2 regions of the Conyzicola sp. genome follow, and region 1 is predicted to be linked to the other one. Evidence: predicted binding sites of a transcription regulator. Region 1 holds the regulator's gene; the other holds the start of a gene.
The links. Region 1 encodes HrcA, which represses chaperone genes, less so after heat shock. Its sites were predicted from a motif close to TTNGCACTCGNNNNNNNCGAGTGCNAA; they were not measured.
Positions count from the first base shown of each region.

Region 2: the regulator HrcA is predicted to act here: its motif matches at 2,669-2,695, upstream of groES (co-chaperone GroES).

Region 1 covers NZ_JBXMIS010000140.1:5,783-12,821, reverse strand. Annotated here, with positions in the region: gene hemW (radical SAM family heme chaperone HemW) at 1-605, shown strand, start outside; gene AC14A7_RS12960 (DUF4870 domain-containing protein) at 632-1,006, opposite strand; gene AC14A7_RS12955 (DUF4870 domain-containing protein) at 1,081-1,470, opposite strand; gene hrcA (heat-inducible transcriptional repressor HrcA) at 1,680-2,702, shown strand; gene dnaJ (molecular chaperone DnaJ) at 2,761-3,873, shown strand; gene AC14A7_RS12940 (16S rRNA (uracil(1498)-N(3))-methyltransferase) at 3,888-4,601, shown strand; gene AC14A7_RS12935 (phosphotransferase) at 4,598-5,284, shown strand; gene AC14A7_RS12930 (histidine triad nucleotide-binding protein) at 5,295-5,636, shown strand; gene AC14A7_RS12925 (PhoH family protein) at 5,686-6,627, shown strand; gene ybeY (rRNA maturation RNase YbeY) at 6,627-7,039, shown strand, end outside.
Region 2 covers NZ_JBXMIS010000137.1:1,872-8,910, forward strand. Annotated here, with positions in the region: gene AC14A7_RS12390 (ABC transporter substrate-binding protein) at 1-1,230, opposite strand, end outside; gene rarD (EamA family transporter RarD) at 1,277-2,209, opposite strand; gene groES (co-chaperone GroES) at 2,290-2,586, opposite strand; gene AC14A7_RS12405 (THUMP-like domain-containing protein) at 2,712-3,887, shown strand; gene AC14A7_RS12410 (DUF4190 domain-containing protein) at 3,894-4,445, opposite strand; gene AC14A7_RS12415 (DUF4190 domain-containing protein) at 4,517-4,912, opposite strand; partial or broken gene tsaD (tRNA (adenosine(37)-N6)-threonylcarbamoyltransferase complex transferase subunit TsaD) at 4,998-6,053, opposite strand; gene rimI (ribosomal protein S18-alanine N-acetyltransferase) at 6,050-6,532, opposite strand; gene tsaB (tRNA (adenosine(37)-N6)-threonylcarbamoyltransferase complex dimerization subunit type 1 TsaB) at 6,534-7,039, opposite strand, start outside.

The sequences.
Region 1 (7,039 bases):
GCACGTCGCTCGAGCATGCGATAGCCCAGCACCCCGACCACCTCAGTGCCTACGCCCTCATCGTGGAGGACGGTACGAAGCTCGCGCGGCAGATCCGCAGCGGTGAGCTGGCCATGCCAGACGACGACCTGCAGGCCGACATGTACGAGCTCGCCGACGAGCTGCTCTCCGCGGCCGGCTTCGAGTGGTACGAGGTAAGCAACTGGCGCGCTGGCGACACCGCGAGTCGGCACAACCTCGCCTACTGGCGCGGGCACGACTGGTGGGGAATCGGGCCAGGAGCGCACAGCCACGTCGGCGGAGTGCGCTGGTGGAACGTGAAGCATCCATCCGCCTACGCGGACCGCATCGCGGCAGGGCACTCACCGGGTGCCGGGCGCGAGACGCTCGACGCTGAGACTCGGCGGGTCGAGGGAGTGCTGCTGTCGACGCGCATTCGCGAGGGGGTCTCGATCGCCGTGCTTACGGCATCCGGTCGACGGGCGGTCGCCGGCCTCATTGCCGATGGACTGGTCGATGCAGCCGAAGCCATTCATGGCACTGTCGTGCTGACGCTGCGCGGCCGGCTACTGGCCGATTCGGTCGTGCGCAGGCTGCTGGACTAGCCGCAGCTGAACTAGGGGCTACTCGACTAGCTCACGAAGCGGATCGAGAGCGGGTAGGTGTAGTACTCGCCGCGGTTCGCTGCCATCGCCGCAAGGATGCCGAACACGATCTGCAGAACGTAGACGGCGAGCAGCAGGAGGATGCCGATGCCGATGAGCGAGAGCACGAAGCCGACGACGAGAGCGATGAGCATCGTGAGCTGGAAGTTGAGCGCGGTGGCGCTGTGCTGGCGAATGAACGGGCCGCGGTCCTTGAGCACGAGGTAGCCGATGACCCCGGCCCAGAATCCGACAAACACGAAGCCTCCGATGTGGATGAGCGTCGCCCAGAGCTTCTCGTCACTGGGGCTCATCGGGGTCTGCGACTGCACGTACGGGTTGGCGGGAGGCGGCGTGCTCATGGGGCCATCAAACAGCAGAACGGCCCCGGAGCAAACCCCGGGGCCGTTCTGAGTGCAGGCGAGCTGCGAAATGACTACTTGATGAGGCGCAGGGCGAACGGGTAGCGGTATGCGACGCCGTCCTTGGTCTTGAGGAAGCCCTGGATCGAGAAGATCACCGTGACAACCCAGAGGGCGAGCGGCAGGATCCAGCCGATGAGGCCCCAGATGCCGAAGGTGACGGCCGTCAGGATCGTGTTGATGATGATGATCGCAACCTGGCCGATGAGGGCGGTGATCTGGAAGTTCAGCGCCTCCTTCGCCTCGGTGTTCGTGAACGCGCCGCGGTCCTTGAAGATGAGCCAGATGATGAGCGAGGGCAGGATGCCGATGATGCCACCAAGGTGCGCGAAGCTCGCCCACTGGCGGTCCTCGGTCTCGGAGAGGGGGGCGGCCGGAACCGGAGCCGGAGTTGAATCAGTCATGTGTCGTTGCCTTTCAGGTGAACGAGGGTAGGTCCCGTGGTGTGTCTCGGGGCTTGCGCTCATGCTCGCACCCCGTATGAGGGGCGCGCGCAAGCACAGAGACAAGCTAGCGCTTGGATAACGATGCGTGCAACGCCTTCGTCGCTGTGTGTCGCGATACAATTGGCAGTCAGGCATACGGAGTGCTAGCACAGGAAAGGCGGGTGTTCGTGGTCTCGGATCGTGGTCTCGAGGTGCTTCGCGTCATCGTGCAGGACTATGTGGCCTCCCGCGAACCCGTCGGATCCAAGTCGATCGTCGAGCGCCATTCGTTCGGTGTGTCCGCGGCGACGATCCGTAACGACATGGCCAGTCTCGAGGAGGAAGAGCTCATCGCAGCTCCTCACACATCCTCCGGTCGGGTGCCGACCGACAAGGGCTACCGGGTGTTCGTCGACCAGCTCGCCGACCTCCGACCACTGAGCTCTGCCCAGCGTCAGGCGATCGAGACATTCCTCGGCCAGTCGGTCGACCTCGACGACGTGCTCGCCCGCACCGTTCGACTGCTCTCGCAGCTAACCAACCATGTTGCCCTCGTGCAGTATCCCTCGCTCGCGAAGTCACGGGTGCGGCACATCGAGCTTGTGCCGCTCAGCGCGCGCAGAGTGATGGTCGTCTTCATCTCCGACAGCGGGCGGGTCGAGCAGAACATCATCGACCTGCGAGCGGATGTCGGCGTCGATGACATCGCCGAGCTGCGATCGAAGCTCAATGCCTCGATCGGCGGCCTTGGGCTTGCTGAGGCGGCATCCATTCTCGCCTCGTTCCCGTCGCAGTTCGCTGCCGATCGGGCCGACCTCGTCACCGACATCACATCGAGTCTTCTTGACCAGGTCGCGGCAAATCGCCAGGAGAAGCTGGTTATGGCGGGGGCGGCCAATCTCGTGCGCACGGAGAACGACTTCACCGGAAGCATCTACCCGGTGCTCGAGGCAATAGAAGAGCAGGTCACGCTGCTCAAGCTGTTCAGCGAGGTCGAGGCCGACCGCAACGGCGTGGCCGTGAGTATCGGCCGGGAGAACGCGGAGTTCGGCCTCGGCGAGACGTCGGTGCTCTCCAGCGGCTACACGACCTCTGGAGGCACCGTCGCCCGACTCGGCGTCCTCGGCCCGACTCGCATGGACTACTCCAACAACATGGCCGCGGTTCGCGCTGTCGCCCGATACCTGACTCGCCTGCTCGGCACCGACTAACCAATGCCGATGCACTGGCACGCGCCTAGAATTCCAACCGTGAGGACGAAGAACCACTGTGGCTGACCATTACGACGTACTCGGTGTCGAGAAGACGGCATCGCCGGAGGAGATCAAGAAGGCGTACCGCCGGATGGCTCGCGAGTTCCACCCGGATGTGAATCCGGGCAAGGAGGCAGAGGAGAAGTTCAAAGAGGTCACCCACGCCTACGAGGTGCTCAGCGACCCAGGGCAGCGCGCTAACTACGACGGCGGCGGAGCCCCCGGGTTCAGCGCCGGCGGCTTCGGCGGTTTCGGCGACATCTTCGAGACCTTCTTCGGAGGCGCCCCCGGCGCCGGAGGCAGCGGAGCCGCACCCCGCTCCCGCACCGAGCGCGGCGGGGACGCACTGTTGCGAGTCGAGGTCGAGCTCGCCGAGGTCATGTTCGGCACCAAGCGCGACATCGAGGTCAACACGGCCGTGCTGTGCGAGACCTGCGAGGGCAGCTGCTGCGCGCCGGGCACCCGCGCTGTCGTCTGCGACATCTGCCACGGCTCCGGCCAGATCCAGCGGGCGGTTCGCAGCCTGCTCGGCAACCTCATGACCTCCAGCCCCTGCGGCACCTGCCGCGGGTTCGGCACCGTCATCCCGAGCCCCTGCGTCACGTGTGCCGGTCAGGGGCGCGTGCGCGCGAGCCGCACCATGACCATCGACATCCCTGCTGGCGTCGACACCGGGCTGCGCCTTCAGCTGCAGGAGCAGGGCGAGGTCGGCCCGGCCGGCGGTCCCCGCGGCGATCTGTACCTCGAGATCAAGGTCAAGCACGACGACATCTTCAGCCGCAACGGCGACGACCTCCTCGCGACCGTCGAGGTATCGATGGCCGACGCGATCCTCGGCACCAAGACGGTGATCGAGGGACTGGATGGCGAGATCCCGATCGAGATCAAGCCGGGCACCCAGAGCGCAGAGATCATCACCGTCAAGGCGCGCGGCATCACGCACCTGCGTGGCGGCGGTCGCGGCGACCTCAAGGTCGGCGTGCAGGTGCTCACCCCGTCACGGGTCAACTCCAAGGAGAAGGAGCTGATCCAGCAGTTCGCGCAGAGCTACAGCTCGCCGCCGCCGATCCTCTCGAAGTTCCAGCAGGGGCTCTTCGCCAAGGTGCGCGACCGCTTCCTGAGCTTCTAGCAGGGCTGCCTCCCGTGGCCTCGCTCTACCTCAGCAGCGCACTAGAGTCGGCGACCGTCGGCGCCGTTGTCGTGCTGATGGGGGAGGACGCCAAGCACGCCATCACGGTCTCGCGCACGCGGGTCGGTGAGCGCCTCGCGATCGGCAACGGCCGCGGACTCGTGGTCTCTGGCGCGGTGAGCGCGATCGAGCCGGGTGCGTTGTCCCTTCTCGTCGAGAGCGTGCGCGATGAGGAGCGCCCCTCGCCAGAGCTCTGGCTCGTGCAGGCGCTGGCCAAGGGCGATCGCGACGAGCTCGCCGTTCAGGCGGCCACCGAGCTGGGCGCCAGCGGCGTCATCCCGTGGTCGGCCTCCCGATCGGTGTCGCGGTGGGATGCCGCCAAGGCGGAGAAGGGGCGAGCGCGGTGGGAGTCGATCGTTCGCGAGGCGAGCAAGCAGAGTATCAGGGCCTGGGTTCCCGCGGTGGAGCCCGTTGCCAGCGCTGCCTCGATCGGCGCGCTCGACTCCGTGCTCGTGCTCGATCCGACGGCGACCACCCGCCTCAGCGAGGTCGTGCTGCCGACCGCAGGGCGCATCCATCTCGTTGTCGGCCCGGAGGGCGGCATCGACGAGCGCGAGTTCGCAGTGCTCGGCGGCACCCGGGTGCGCCTCGGCGCAGAGGTGCTGCGCACGTCGACAGCCGGCCCTGCCGCACTCGCCGTGCTGAACGCGCGGCTCGGCCGCTGGTGACAAGGCTCGCCGGCCCACCCCCGGCTGGCACCCCGCTTCCCGTGATTGCCAGCCGCCTCGCCGGCACCGACCCGGTCGAACCGGTCTGGCTCAACCTCGACGGAGGCCTCACGATGCGGCTCGGCGACCGCTACCTCAAGTGGGTGCCAGCCGGGCTCTCGCTCGCCGCGGAGCGCGAGCGCCTCGAGTGGGCCGCGACGTTCCACCCGGTTCCCGTTGTGCTGGGCCATGGGGTCGACGAGGACGGCGAGTGGATGCTGACGCGAGCCATCGACGGCGTGTCGGCCGTGACGCTGACGAGCGATCCGCGCGCTGCGGCGGTTGCGCTTGGCGAGGGCCTCCGCGCCCTCCACGAGAACCTCCCGGTGGAGTGGTGCCCCTTCGACTGGTCTGCGCAGAGCAGGGGAGGCATCGACGCTCCCGACGTCGATCAGCTCGTCGTCGCCCACGGCGACGCGTGCCTGCCGAACACCCTCGTCGACGCGCACGGGCGATGGGTCGCGCACGTCGACCTCGGCTCCCTCGGGCTGGCCGATCGCTGGGCCGACCTCGCCGTCGCGTCGATGAGCCTTGACTGGAACCTCGGCGAGGGATGGCAGCCGGCGTTCTTCGCTGCGTACGGCGTCGATCGAGACGAGGAGCGCATCCGGTACTACCGGTCCCTCTGGGATCACCCAGCGTAGAATGAGGGATATGTCTACTGAGAGCCCGACCGTGTTCGAGCGCATCATCGCGCGCGAGATTCCGGCAGACATCGTGTTCGAGTCAGACGACATCATCGCCTTCCGCGACATTGCGCCGCAGGCTCCCGTGCACATCCTCGTTGTTCCGAAGACCTCGGAGTACGCCAATGTCGCGGAACTCGCCGCCGGTGACCCGGCGCTGCTGGCAGAACTGGTCTCTGTGGCATCCCAGATCGCCGACGGCGACTACCGGCTCGTGTTCAACACCGGCGCCGGTGCCGGCCAGACGGTCTTCCATGTGCACGCCCACATCCTCGCGGGCGGGCTAGAAGAAGGAACCCTTGCCAAGTAGCGAAGAGTCACTGTCAGCACACGTCGAACTCGACGTCGATGGCGTCGCCATGGTTCGGCTGCTCGGGCCACAGGACCGGCTGCTGCGCACCATCGAGCGCGCGCACCCGTCTGTTCGCGTTCTCGTGCGCGGCAACCACATCGAGCTCGACGGGGAACCCGCCCAGGTCGAGGCCGCCCGTGAGCTTGTTGTCGAACTGGTGACCATGGTTCGCAACGGAGTCGACCTCGGCGATACCGAGGTGACCGAGTCCGCGCGCATCCTCCAGCGGGGAGGTGGGAGCCCGGCAGAGCTGCTGAGCCAGGCCATCCTGACCAGCCGCGGCAAGAGCATCCGACCGAAGACCCTTGGCCAGAAGGCCTATGTCGACGCCATCGACGAGCACACCATCACCTTCGGCATCGGGCCAGCCGGCACCGGCAAGACCTATCTCGCGATGGCCAAGGCGGTTCAGTCGCTGCAGCGCAAAGAGGTCGAGCGCATCATCCTCACGCGCCCCGCCGTTGAAGCGGGGGAGCGCCTCGGGTTCCTTCCCGGCACGCTCACCGACAAGATCGACCCGTATCTTCGGCCCCTCTACGACGCCCTCAACGAGATGATGGATCCCGAGATCGTGCCGAAGCTTCTCGCAGCGGGCACCGTCGAGGTCGCGCCGCTCGCCTACATGCGCGGTCGCACGCTCAACAACGCGTTCATCATCCTCGACGAGGCGCAGAACACGAGCCCTGAGCAGATGAAGATGTTCCTGACGCGCCTCGGCTTCGGGTCGAAGATCGTCGTCACGGGCGACGTGACGCAGGTCGACCTGCCCACGGGTGCCAGCGGCCTTCAGCTCGTGACGAGCGTGCTCAACCGGATCGACGACATCCACTTCGCCAGACTCACGAGCGACGACGTGGTGCGCCACACCCTCGTCGGCGAGATCGTCGACGCCTACACCCGGTACGACGCCGAGAAGATGGCGCGAGAGCACAGGAAGAAGACGCGCTGATGTCGATCGAGATCAACAACGAATCGGCGATCGCCGTCGACGAGGCCGCTATTCAGCGACTCGTCACCTTCGCCCTCGACCAGCTGCACGTGCACCCCGACGCAGAGCTCGCGATCGTGCTCGTCGACGAGGCCGCCATGGAGCAGCTGCACGTGCAGTGGATGGACGAGCCCGGCCCGACCGACGTGCTCAGCTTCCCCATGGACGAGCTGCGCCCGGGCACGGAGGACGCCCCGACTCCACCAGGACTCCTCGGCGACATCGTGCTCTGCCCGCAGGTCGCGATCGCCCAGGCGGAGACCGCCGGGCACTCCACGCTCGACGAGCTGCTGCTGCTGACCACCCACGGGCTGCTCCACCTTCTCGGGTTCGACCATGCAGAGCCCGACGAGGAGAAGGTGATGTTCGGCAT
Region 2 (7,039 bases), on a different contig from region 1:
TCCGGTCGTGACGGTGCGCGACGGAGCGAAGCTGTTGGATGCCGCGTAGGCGACGATCGTGAATGTTCCGCCCGCGGCATCCCCGCTCTCAGAGAGGTCGACGGGCCCGGAGCGCCCGGTGTAGTCGATGTCGGGTTCTGTCGCGAGCACCGAGGCGCACTCGCCGAAGCTCGTGCACGGGATGCCGCCGACCGAGATCGAGCGAAGGTGGCGCGCGATCGCCGGGCCTCCGTCGTCCCCGCTGATGAGCACCGCGAGCGCCGCCATGATCGTGGCGTCGTACGCCTCTGCGGCGAACGCGGAGTCTGCTCCGACAGCCGGGTCTGCCTGCCGAAGGCGAAGGGCGAACGCCTCATCCACCTCACCACCGGCGACGATGCCGGTGGCTCCCTCGAGCACTCCCGCGGCGAGAGTGGTCGAGTAGTCGAGGGTGGTGCGGCCGTCGAGCCAGACGCGGGAGCCGTCGATTCCCGCGGCAGACAGTGCTGAGAGTAGGCCGACCGCCTGCTGCGCGGTCGCGGCCGAGATGACGACCGCATCCGGCTTGGCCTTTGCCGCCTTCTTGGCGATGCTGGCGAAATCGGTGACCTCGGCCCCGAAGTCGGCCTCGTACTCCACGGCGGCAGTATCTGGCATGGCCGCGGTGAGACTCGCAAGGCCGTCGGCTCCTGCCGAGTCGTCGGTCGACAGATAGGCGATGGATGACGCATCGACACCGGCGAGCGCGTCGGCGATAGCGGCCCACTCCGCGCCGCCTGCGACGGCAGCGCTGAACAGCATGCCCTCGTCGTCCAGAGCGCCGAGCCCGGTGGCCGACGGCGAGATGAGCGGCACGCCCGCCTCGGTGGCCGGGCCGATCAGTCGCTCGGCGATGTCGGTCGACGACGGTCCGATGACGACATCGACACCGAGCTCGATGAGCGCAGCGAATGACGCCTCGGCTGCATCGGTCGCCGGGTCGCCGGAGGTGCGGTGGAAGACCTCCACCGGCACGCCGTCGAGGCCACCCTGCTCGTTGATCTCTCGCACCGCGATCTCGACTCCGGCCACCTGGGCGAGAGCGCCTGGCGGCAGCACGGTGCCGATGCGCAGCACTCCGTCGCCGGTCGGCGCATAGGTTGCAGAGGGCGACGGCGAGGCATCGATCGGCTCAGCAGCGGTGCAACCGGAGAGGGCGACGAGGACGGTGAGCGCCGTCACGGTGGTGAGAGCGGGGCCGAAGCGCGGCACAGGGCGTCCTTCCGACTAACAAGAGGTCTTCTCAGACCCTAGCGCGCTACAGGGGCTGGAGCGAGGCGCGGCGAAGGGCTCGATTGGCGCGCAGCATGTCGATCGTCAGCACGATGAGCGCAACCCAGACGAGGGCGAAGCCGAGCCAGCGCGCGAACGGCATGTCCTCACGGAAGATGAACACGCCGATGACGAACTGCAGCACGGGCGCGAGGTACTGCGAGAGCCCGAGGTAGACGAGCGGGATCCGTCGTGCGGCGGCCGCGAACAGCAGAAGGGGCACCGCGGTCACGGCTCCGGCGCTCAGCAGCAAGGCCGTGTGGATGCCACCCTGGGTGCCGAGAACGAGGTCGCCGTTCGCCGCGATCACTCCGAGCGTGATGCCCGCCGCAGGAGCAAGCCATGCCGTCTCGATGGTCAGACCGCTGACGGCGTCGACGCGGCCTCCCACCTGCTTCTTGATGAATCCATAGATGCCGAAGGAGAAGGCGAGGGCGAGCGCGATCCACGGCACCTGCCCGTAGTTGACGGCGAGCACGACGACCGCGACCGCGCTGATGCCGATCGCGGTCCACTGCATCGGCCGAAGTCGCTCTCGAAGAACAACCACCCCGAGGAGCACTGTCACGATCGGGTTCGCGAAATAGCCGAGGGATGCCTCGACGACGTGGTCGTTGAGGGTCGCGAACACGTACACGAGCCAGTTGACGAGGATGAGGGCACCAGCCGCGCCCATGATGAGCACCGTGCGCCGGTCGCGCACGATGACCACGAGCGCTCCCCAGCCCCGCAGCACCGTGAGCAGCAGCGCGCAGAACACGAGAGAGAGCACGATGCGCCACGCGACGATCTCGAGGGCTCCCGCCGGCTCGAGCGCACGGAAGAAGAGGGGAAGAAAGCCCCAGAGGCCGTAGGCGCTAACGGCAAATGCAACACCGATGCCGAGGGTGCGCTGGGCAGAAGGCGGGGTCGGCGGCACCTGCCACAGCCTATGCTCCCCCGCAACAGCAGAAGGCCCCGTGGCAGAGCCGCGGGGCCTTCTGGCAAAAAGTGGTGGTTCTAGCGCACAACCACGGCGAGCACGTCGCGAGCAGAGAGCACGAGGTAGTCGACGCCGCCGTACTTCACCTCGGTTCCGCCGTACTTGGAGTAGATGACCTTGTCGCCGACGGCGATGTCGAGGGGCACGCGGTTGCCGTTGTCATCGATGCGACCGGGGCCGACGGCGACGACGTCGCCTTCCTGCGGCTTCTCCTTGGCGGTGTCAGGAATGACAAGACCGGACGCGGTCGTCGTTTCTGCTTCGACCTGCTGGATGACAATGCGATCCTCGAGCGGCTTGATGGAGACCGACACGGTTGACCTCTTCTTTCTGGATTGCGAAACTTCGATTGGCAGACTCACCGGGAGAGTGCCAAGAGCAACTATAAGCCACGGGCTGGCACTCATTCAACGTGAGTGCCAATTGCTACGGTTGGCAGATGGAGTCCTCAGAGCTGCGCGAACTGCTCACACCCGACGGCCTCCGGCTGCTCGACTCGCTTCCCGCATGGCACGCCGGAACCGACGTGGTGCGCTCGGTCGCCGACCTCCGCAAGGCGGGGCACTCCCCCGTGCTCGTCGCAGCTGTTCTCCACCAGGCCCGACTGCGAAGCAAGGCCGTTGCCAAGTTCGGCCCGTTCGCCGAGCGCATGCTGTTCACGACGGCGGGGCTGGAGCAGGCAACCCGACTGCGTGTCGCAGCCCTCCACGCAGGACGCTACCGGGATGCCGGACTCACCAGGGTCGTCGACCTCGGCTGCGGCATCGGCGCAGATGCACTCGCGATGGCAGCGATCGACCTCGAGGTGACCGCGGTGGAGCGCGATGAGGTCACCGCGGCGCTGGCCGCCTACAACCTCGCCCCATGGCAGAACGCGACTGTCGTCAACGAGGATGCAACGACGGTCGACCTTGGGGCGTTCGACGCCGCCTACATCGACCCTGCTCGTCGCTCGAGCTCCCGCCGCCTCAACGACCCGGCCGACTGGTCGCCGTCGCTCGACTTCGCCTTCGGCATCGCCTCGCGAATCCCGGTCGGCGTGAAGCTCGGGCCCGGCATCGACCGCGACCTCATTCCCGATGGCTGCGAGGCGCAGTGGGTCTCCGTCGGCGGCGATGTGGTCGAGCTCTCGACCTGGTTCGGAGCTCTTGCCCGACCCGGCATCGGCCGCGCCGCTCTCGTCATCGACGCGAGCGGAATGGCAGAGCTCACCGCCGCACATGACAGCGAGGATGCCGAGACCGGCGACATCGCCGAGTACGTTCTCGAACCCGACGGCGCCGTCATCCGCGCCCGTCTGATCGGCGACCTCGCGCGATCGCTGGGAGCCCACATGCTCGACCCTCGCATCGCCTACCTCGCGAGTCACGAGGCGGTGGATAGCCCCTTTGCGAGCTGCTTCCGGGTGATCGAGCAGCTGCCCTTCGACGAGAAGACGCTGAAGAAGGAACTGGGGGCCCGCGGCATCGGGGTGCTGGAGATCAAGAAGCGCGGTGTCGACGTCGATCCGGCGGTGCTGCGAACGCGCCTCGCGCTCAAAGGCACCGAGAGTGCGACGCTCATCGTGACACGGCTCGGCGAGAAGCGGGTTGCCCTTCTCGCCGAGCGTGCCTAGGTCGATCTAGTAGCTGAAGCTCGAGTACGGGTCAGAGGCAGACATCGCGAACACGACGATCCAGAAGCCGCCGATGAGAAGGCTGCCGAGAATCGCAATGTAGCCGAGGATGAGGCCGGTGAGCCAGAACCCCTTGGCGTGCGGCTGGCGCTTCTGGGCCATGTGACCGGTGACGACCGCGGCGATGCCGGGCAGCAGGCCGAGGCCGAAGATGCTGTTGCCGACGAAGCCGACGATGCCGAGGATCATCGAGACGATCGCGAGGGTGCTCGACGGGCCAGGCGTGCCATAGCTCTGCGGCTGCGCCGCGTAGGCGGGCGGGCCGCTCGGAGCAGCAGCTCCTTGCGCATAGGGGTTCGGCTGCACGTAGGGGTTCTCCACGGGAGGCGCCGACGGCGGGGCGCTCGATGTGCCAGCTAGGTCGACGATCGGCGGAACGACGGTCGCCTCGGTCTGCTCTGCCTTCGGGGCGGCTGGCTTCTTCGCACGCGGGGCGCGCGGGGTCGGCTCGACTGGGGGAACGGGGACGGGGGGAACTTCTGGGCTGGATTCAGCCATGGCATCTCCTGAGGATTGTCATACGTGTGCAGTGAGCCAACGCTACCGTGAGGCGCGTTGGTGAGTGGATGCTAGTAGCTGTAGTCGTAGGGCATCTCGCTCATAGTCCAGAGCGTGCCGCCGAGAACGAGAACCCAGATGATCGCCACGATCCAGCCGATGATCCAGAAGGCGCAGCCGATCCAGCCGACGATCGTGCCGGCAAGGGCGATGCCGTAGCCGCCTTCACCGCGCTCCTTGATCTGCTTGAGGGCGATGTGCCCGGTGATCGCACCGGCGATGCTGATGCCGATGACCGACAACACGAGCGAGACGATGGCGAGCACGTTCATCGCCGGTGCCGTGCCGTATGGCTGCTGCGCGTACGGGCTCGCCGCGGCCACAGCCGGATTCGGCTCTGCGGCGCGGGCTGCCGCGGCCGGTTCTGATGCGGCTGGCTCAGGGGTTGGTGGGGTTGTATCGGCCATGGGCGTCTACTCCTTCGTCGGATTCATCTGCCATCGTGACACCGGCGGTGGAGGGCGTCAATCCGGCAAACCCCCGGTTGACAGGTCACGCCTGGATGGTGGTGACCGGCAGCGTCGAATCCGCCCCGAACCCGAGGGTCGACGGCGCGTGACCCGCCATGACGAGCTGCGCGCCGAGGGCGGCGATCATGGCGCCGTTGTCGGTGCACAGCGAGAGAGGGGGAACCCGCAGCTCCACCCCCGCCGCCGCGCACCGTTCGGCGGCGAGCTCGCGCACTCTCGCGTTCGCGACGACGCCTCCGCCGAGCAGTAGCCGCGGCACGCCGTAGTCGGCGCAGGCCGCGATGGCCTTGGTGAGCAGCACGTCGGCGACCGACTCGCGAAAGCTGGCCGCGACATCCGCGATGGGCAGCTCCTCGCCGGAGTCACGTCTCTGCTCGACCCATCGCGCGACAGCGGTCTTCAGCCCAGAGAAGGAGAAGTCGTAGCGGTGCTTCTCCATGTCTTTCGGGAGGCTGAGCCCGCGGGTGAAGCGGATCGCCCTCGGGTCGCCGCCGATCGCCGCGCGGTCGATCTGGGGCCCGCCGGGATAGGGAAGGCCGAGCAGGCGCGCGACCTTGTCGAAGGCCTCCCCTGCGGCGTCGTCGATGGTCTCGCCGAGCAGCTCCACATCGGAGACGAGATCGCGCACGAGCAGGAGCGAGGTGTGACCGCCGCTGACCAGCAGGGCGATGGTCGGCAGCTAGATCTCGCTGTCGTCGTCTCTCAGCACGTCGGCGCCGACGTGGCCGACGAGATGGTTGACGGCATACAGCGGCTTGTCGAGTGCCACAGCAAGCGCCTTGGCTGCCGCGACGCCGACCATGAGAGCGCCGGCAAGGCCCGGCCCGCTCGTGACGGCTATCGCGTCGAGGTCGGAGAGCTCGACGCCGGCATCGGTGAGCGCCTGCTCCAGCGCCGGGCCGATGGCCTCGACGTGCGCCCTCGCTGCGACCTCTGGCACCACGCCCCCGTAGCGGGCGTGCTCATCCATCGACGTCGCGATCACGTTCGCCAGCAGCGTCGAGCCGCGCACGATGCCGACGCCGGTCTCGTCGCAGCTCGTCTCGATGCCGAGCACGAGCGGAGCGGTGGAGGTCATTTGCTGCCTTCGGTCTGGTGCGGCACGGTCAGTCTCATCACGATCGCGTCGACGTTGTCAGGCTGGTAGTAGCGGGGTCGCACGGCGATCGCCTCGAACCCGAGAGAGTCGTACAGGTTCTTGGCACCGGGGTTGTCGGCTCGCACCTCGAGGAAGATCTCCTCAGCCCCGCGCGTGCGCGCCTCGGTGATCAGCGCCGCCATGAGGGTGCGGCCGAGTCCCGTGCGCCGCGCCGCTGGCGCGACCGCGATGGTCTGGATGTCGGCCTGGCCAGAACGCCGCGGCGCCAGCACTCCTCCGTAGGCCACCACCTCGCGCGGCGGATCGACCGGCTCCGCCACGAAGTAGCGGGCACTCGGGTTGGCGATCTCCGAGCGCATCGATGCCTGCGACCACGCGTCGTTGCCGAACGTGGCCGTCTCCAGCCGCATGATCGCGTCGAGGTCGTCGAGCGTGGCGACGCGAAGCTGCCAGCCCATCTCAGGACACCCGCTTCGGTCCGTCGGACGGCGTCACGTCGGGAGACCGAAGGTAGAGCGGCTCGTCGGCGGCGAAGGGCCGGTGGTGCTCGTACATCGCCTCGGCGAGGAGTCCGAGCGAGGCGGCGGAGACGGTTGCGGCATCGAGGCGGCGGTAGCCGTCTGGCGTGACAACGGCATCCGGTTTGAGCAGGCGTGGTCCGTGCACGCGCACCGGAATGCCGTGCTCATCGGCGGCGGCGTAGGCGCTCACGTAGACCTCGCGGCGTCGAGCATCGGTGACGACGAGCACCGGGCCGGGTTCGCCGAAGGCCACGGCATCGTGGCTGACCACGGGGATCACGGGTTTGGCCGCCCCGATCGCGAAGGCACGGGCGGCGGCGATGCCGACCCGCAGCCCCGTGAACGGACCGGGACCCATACCCGCGACGACACCAGACAGCTCGCGAACGGCCACCCCCGACTCGTCGAGGCACTGCAGGATGAAGTCGCCGATGAGCTCTGCGT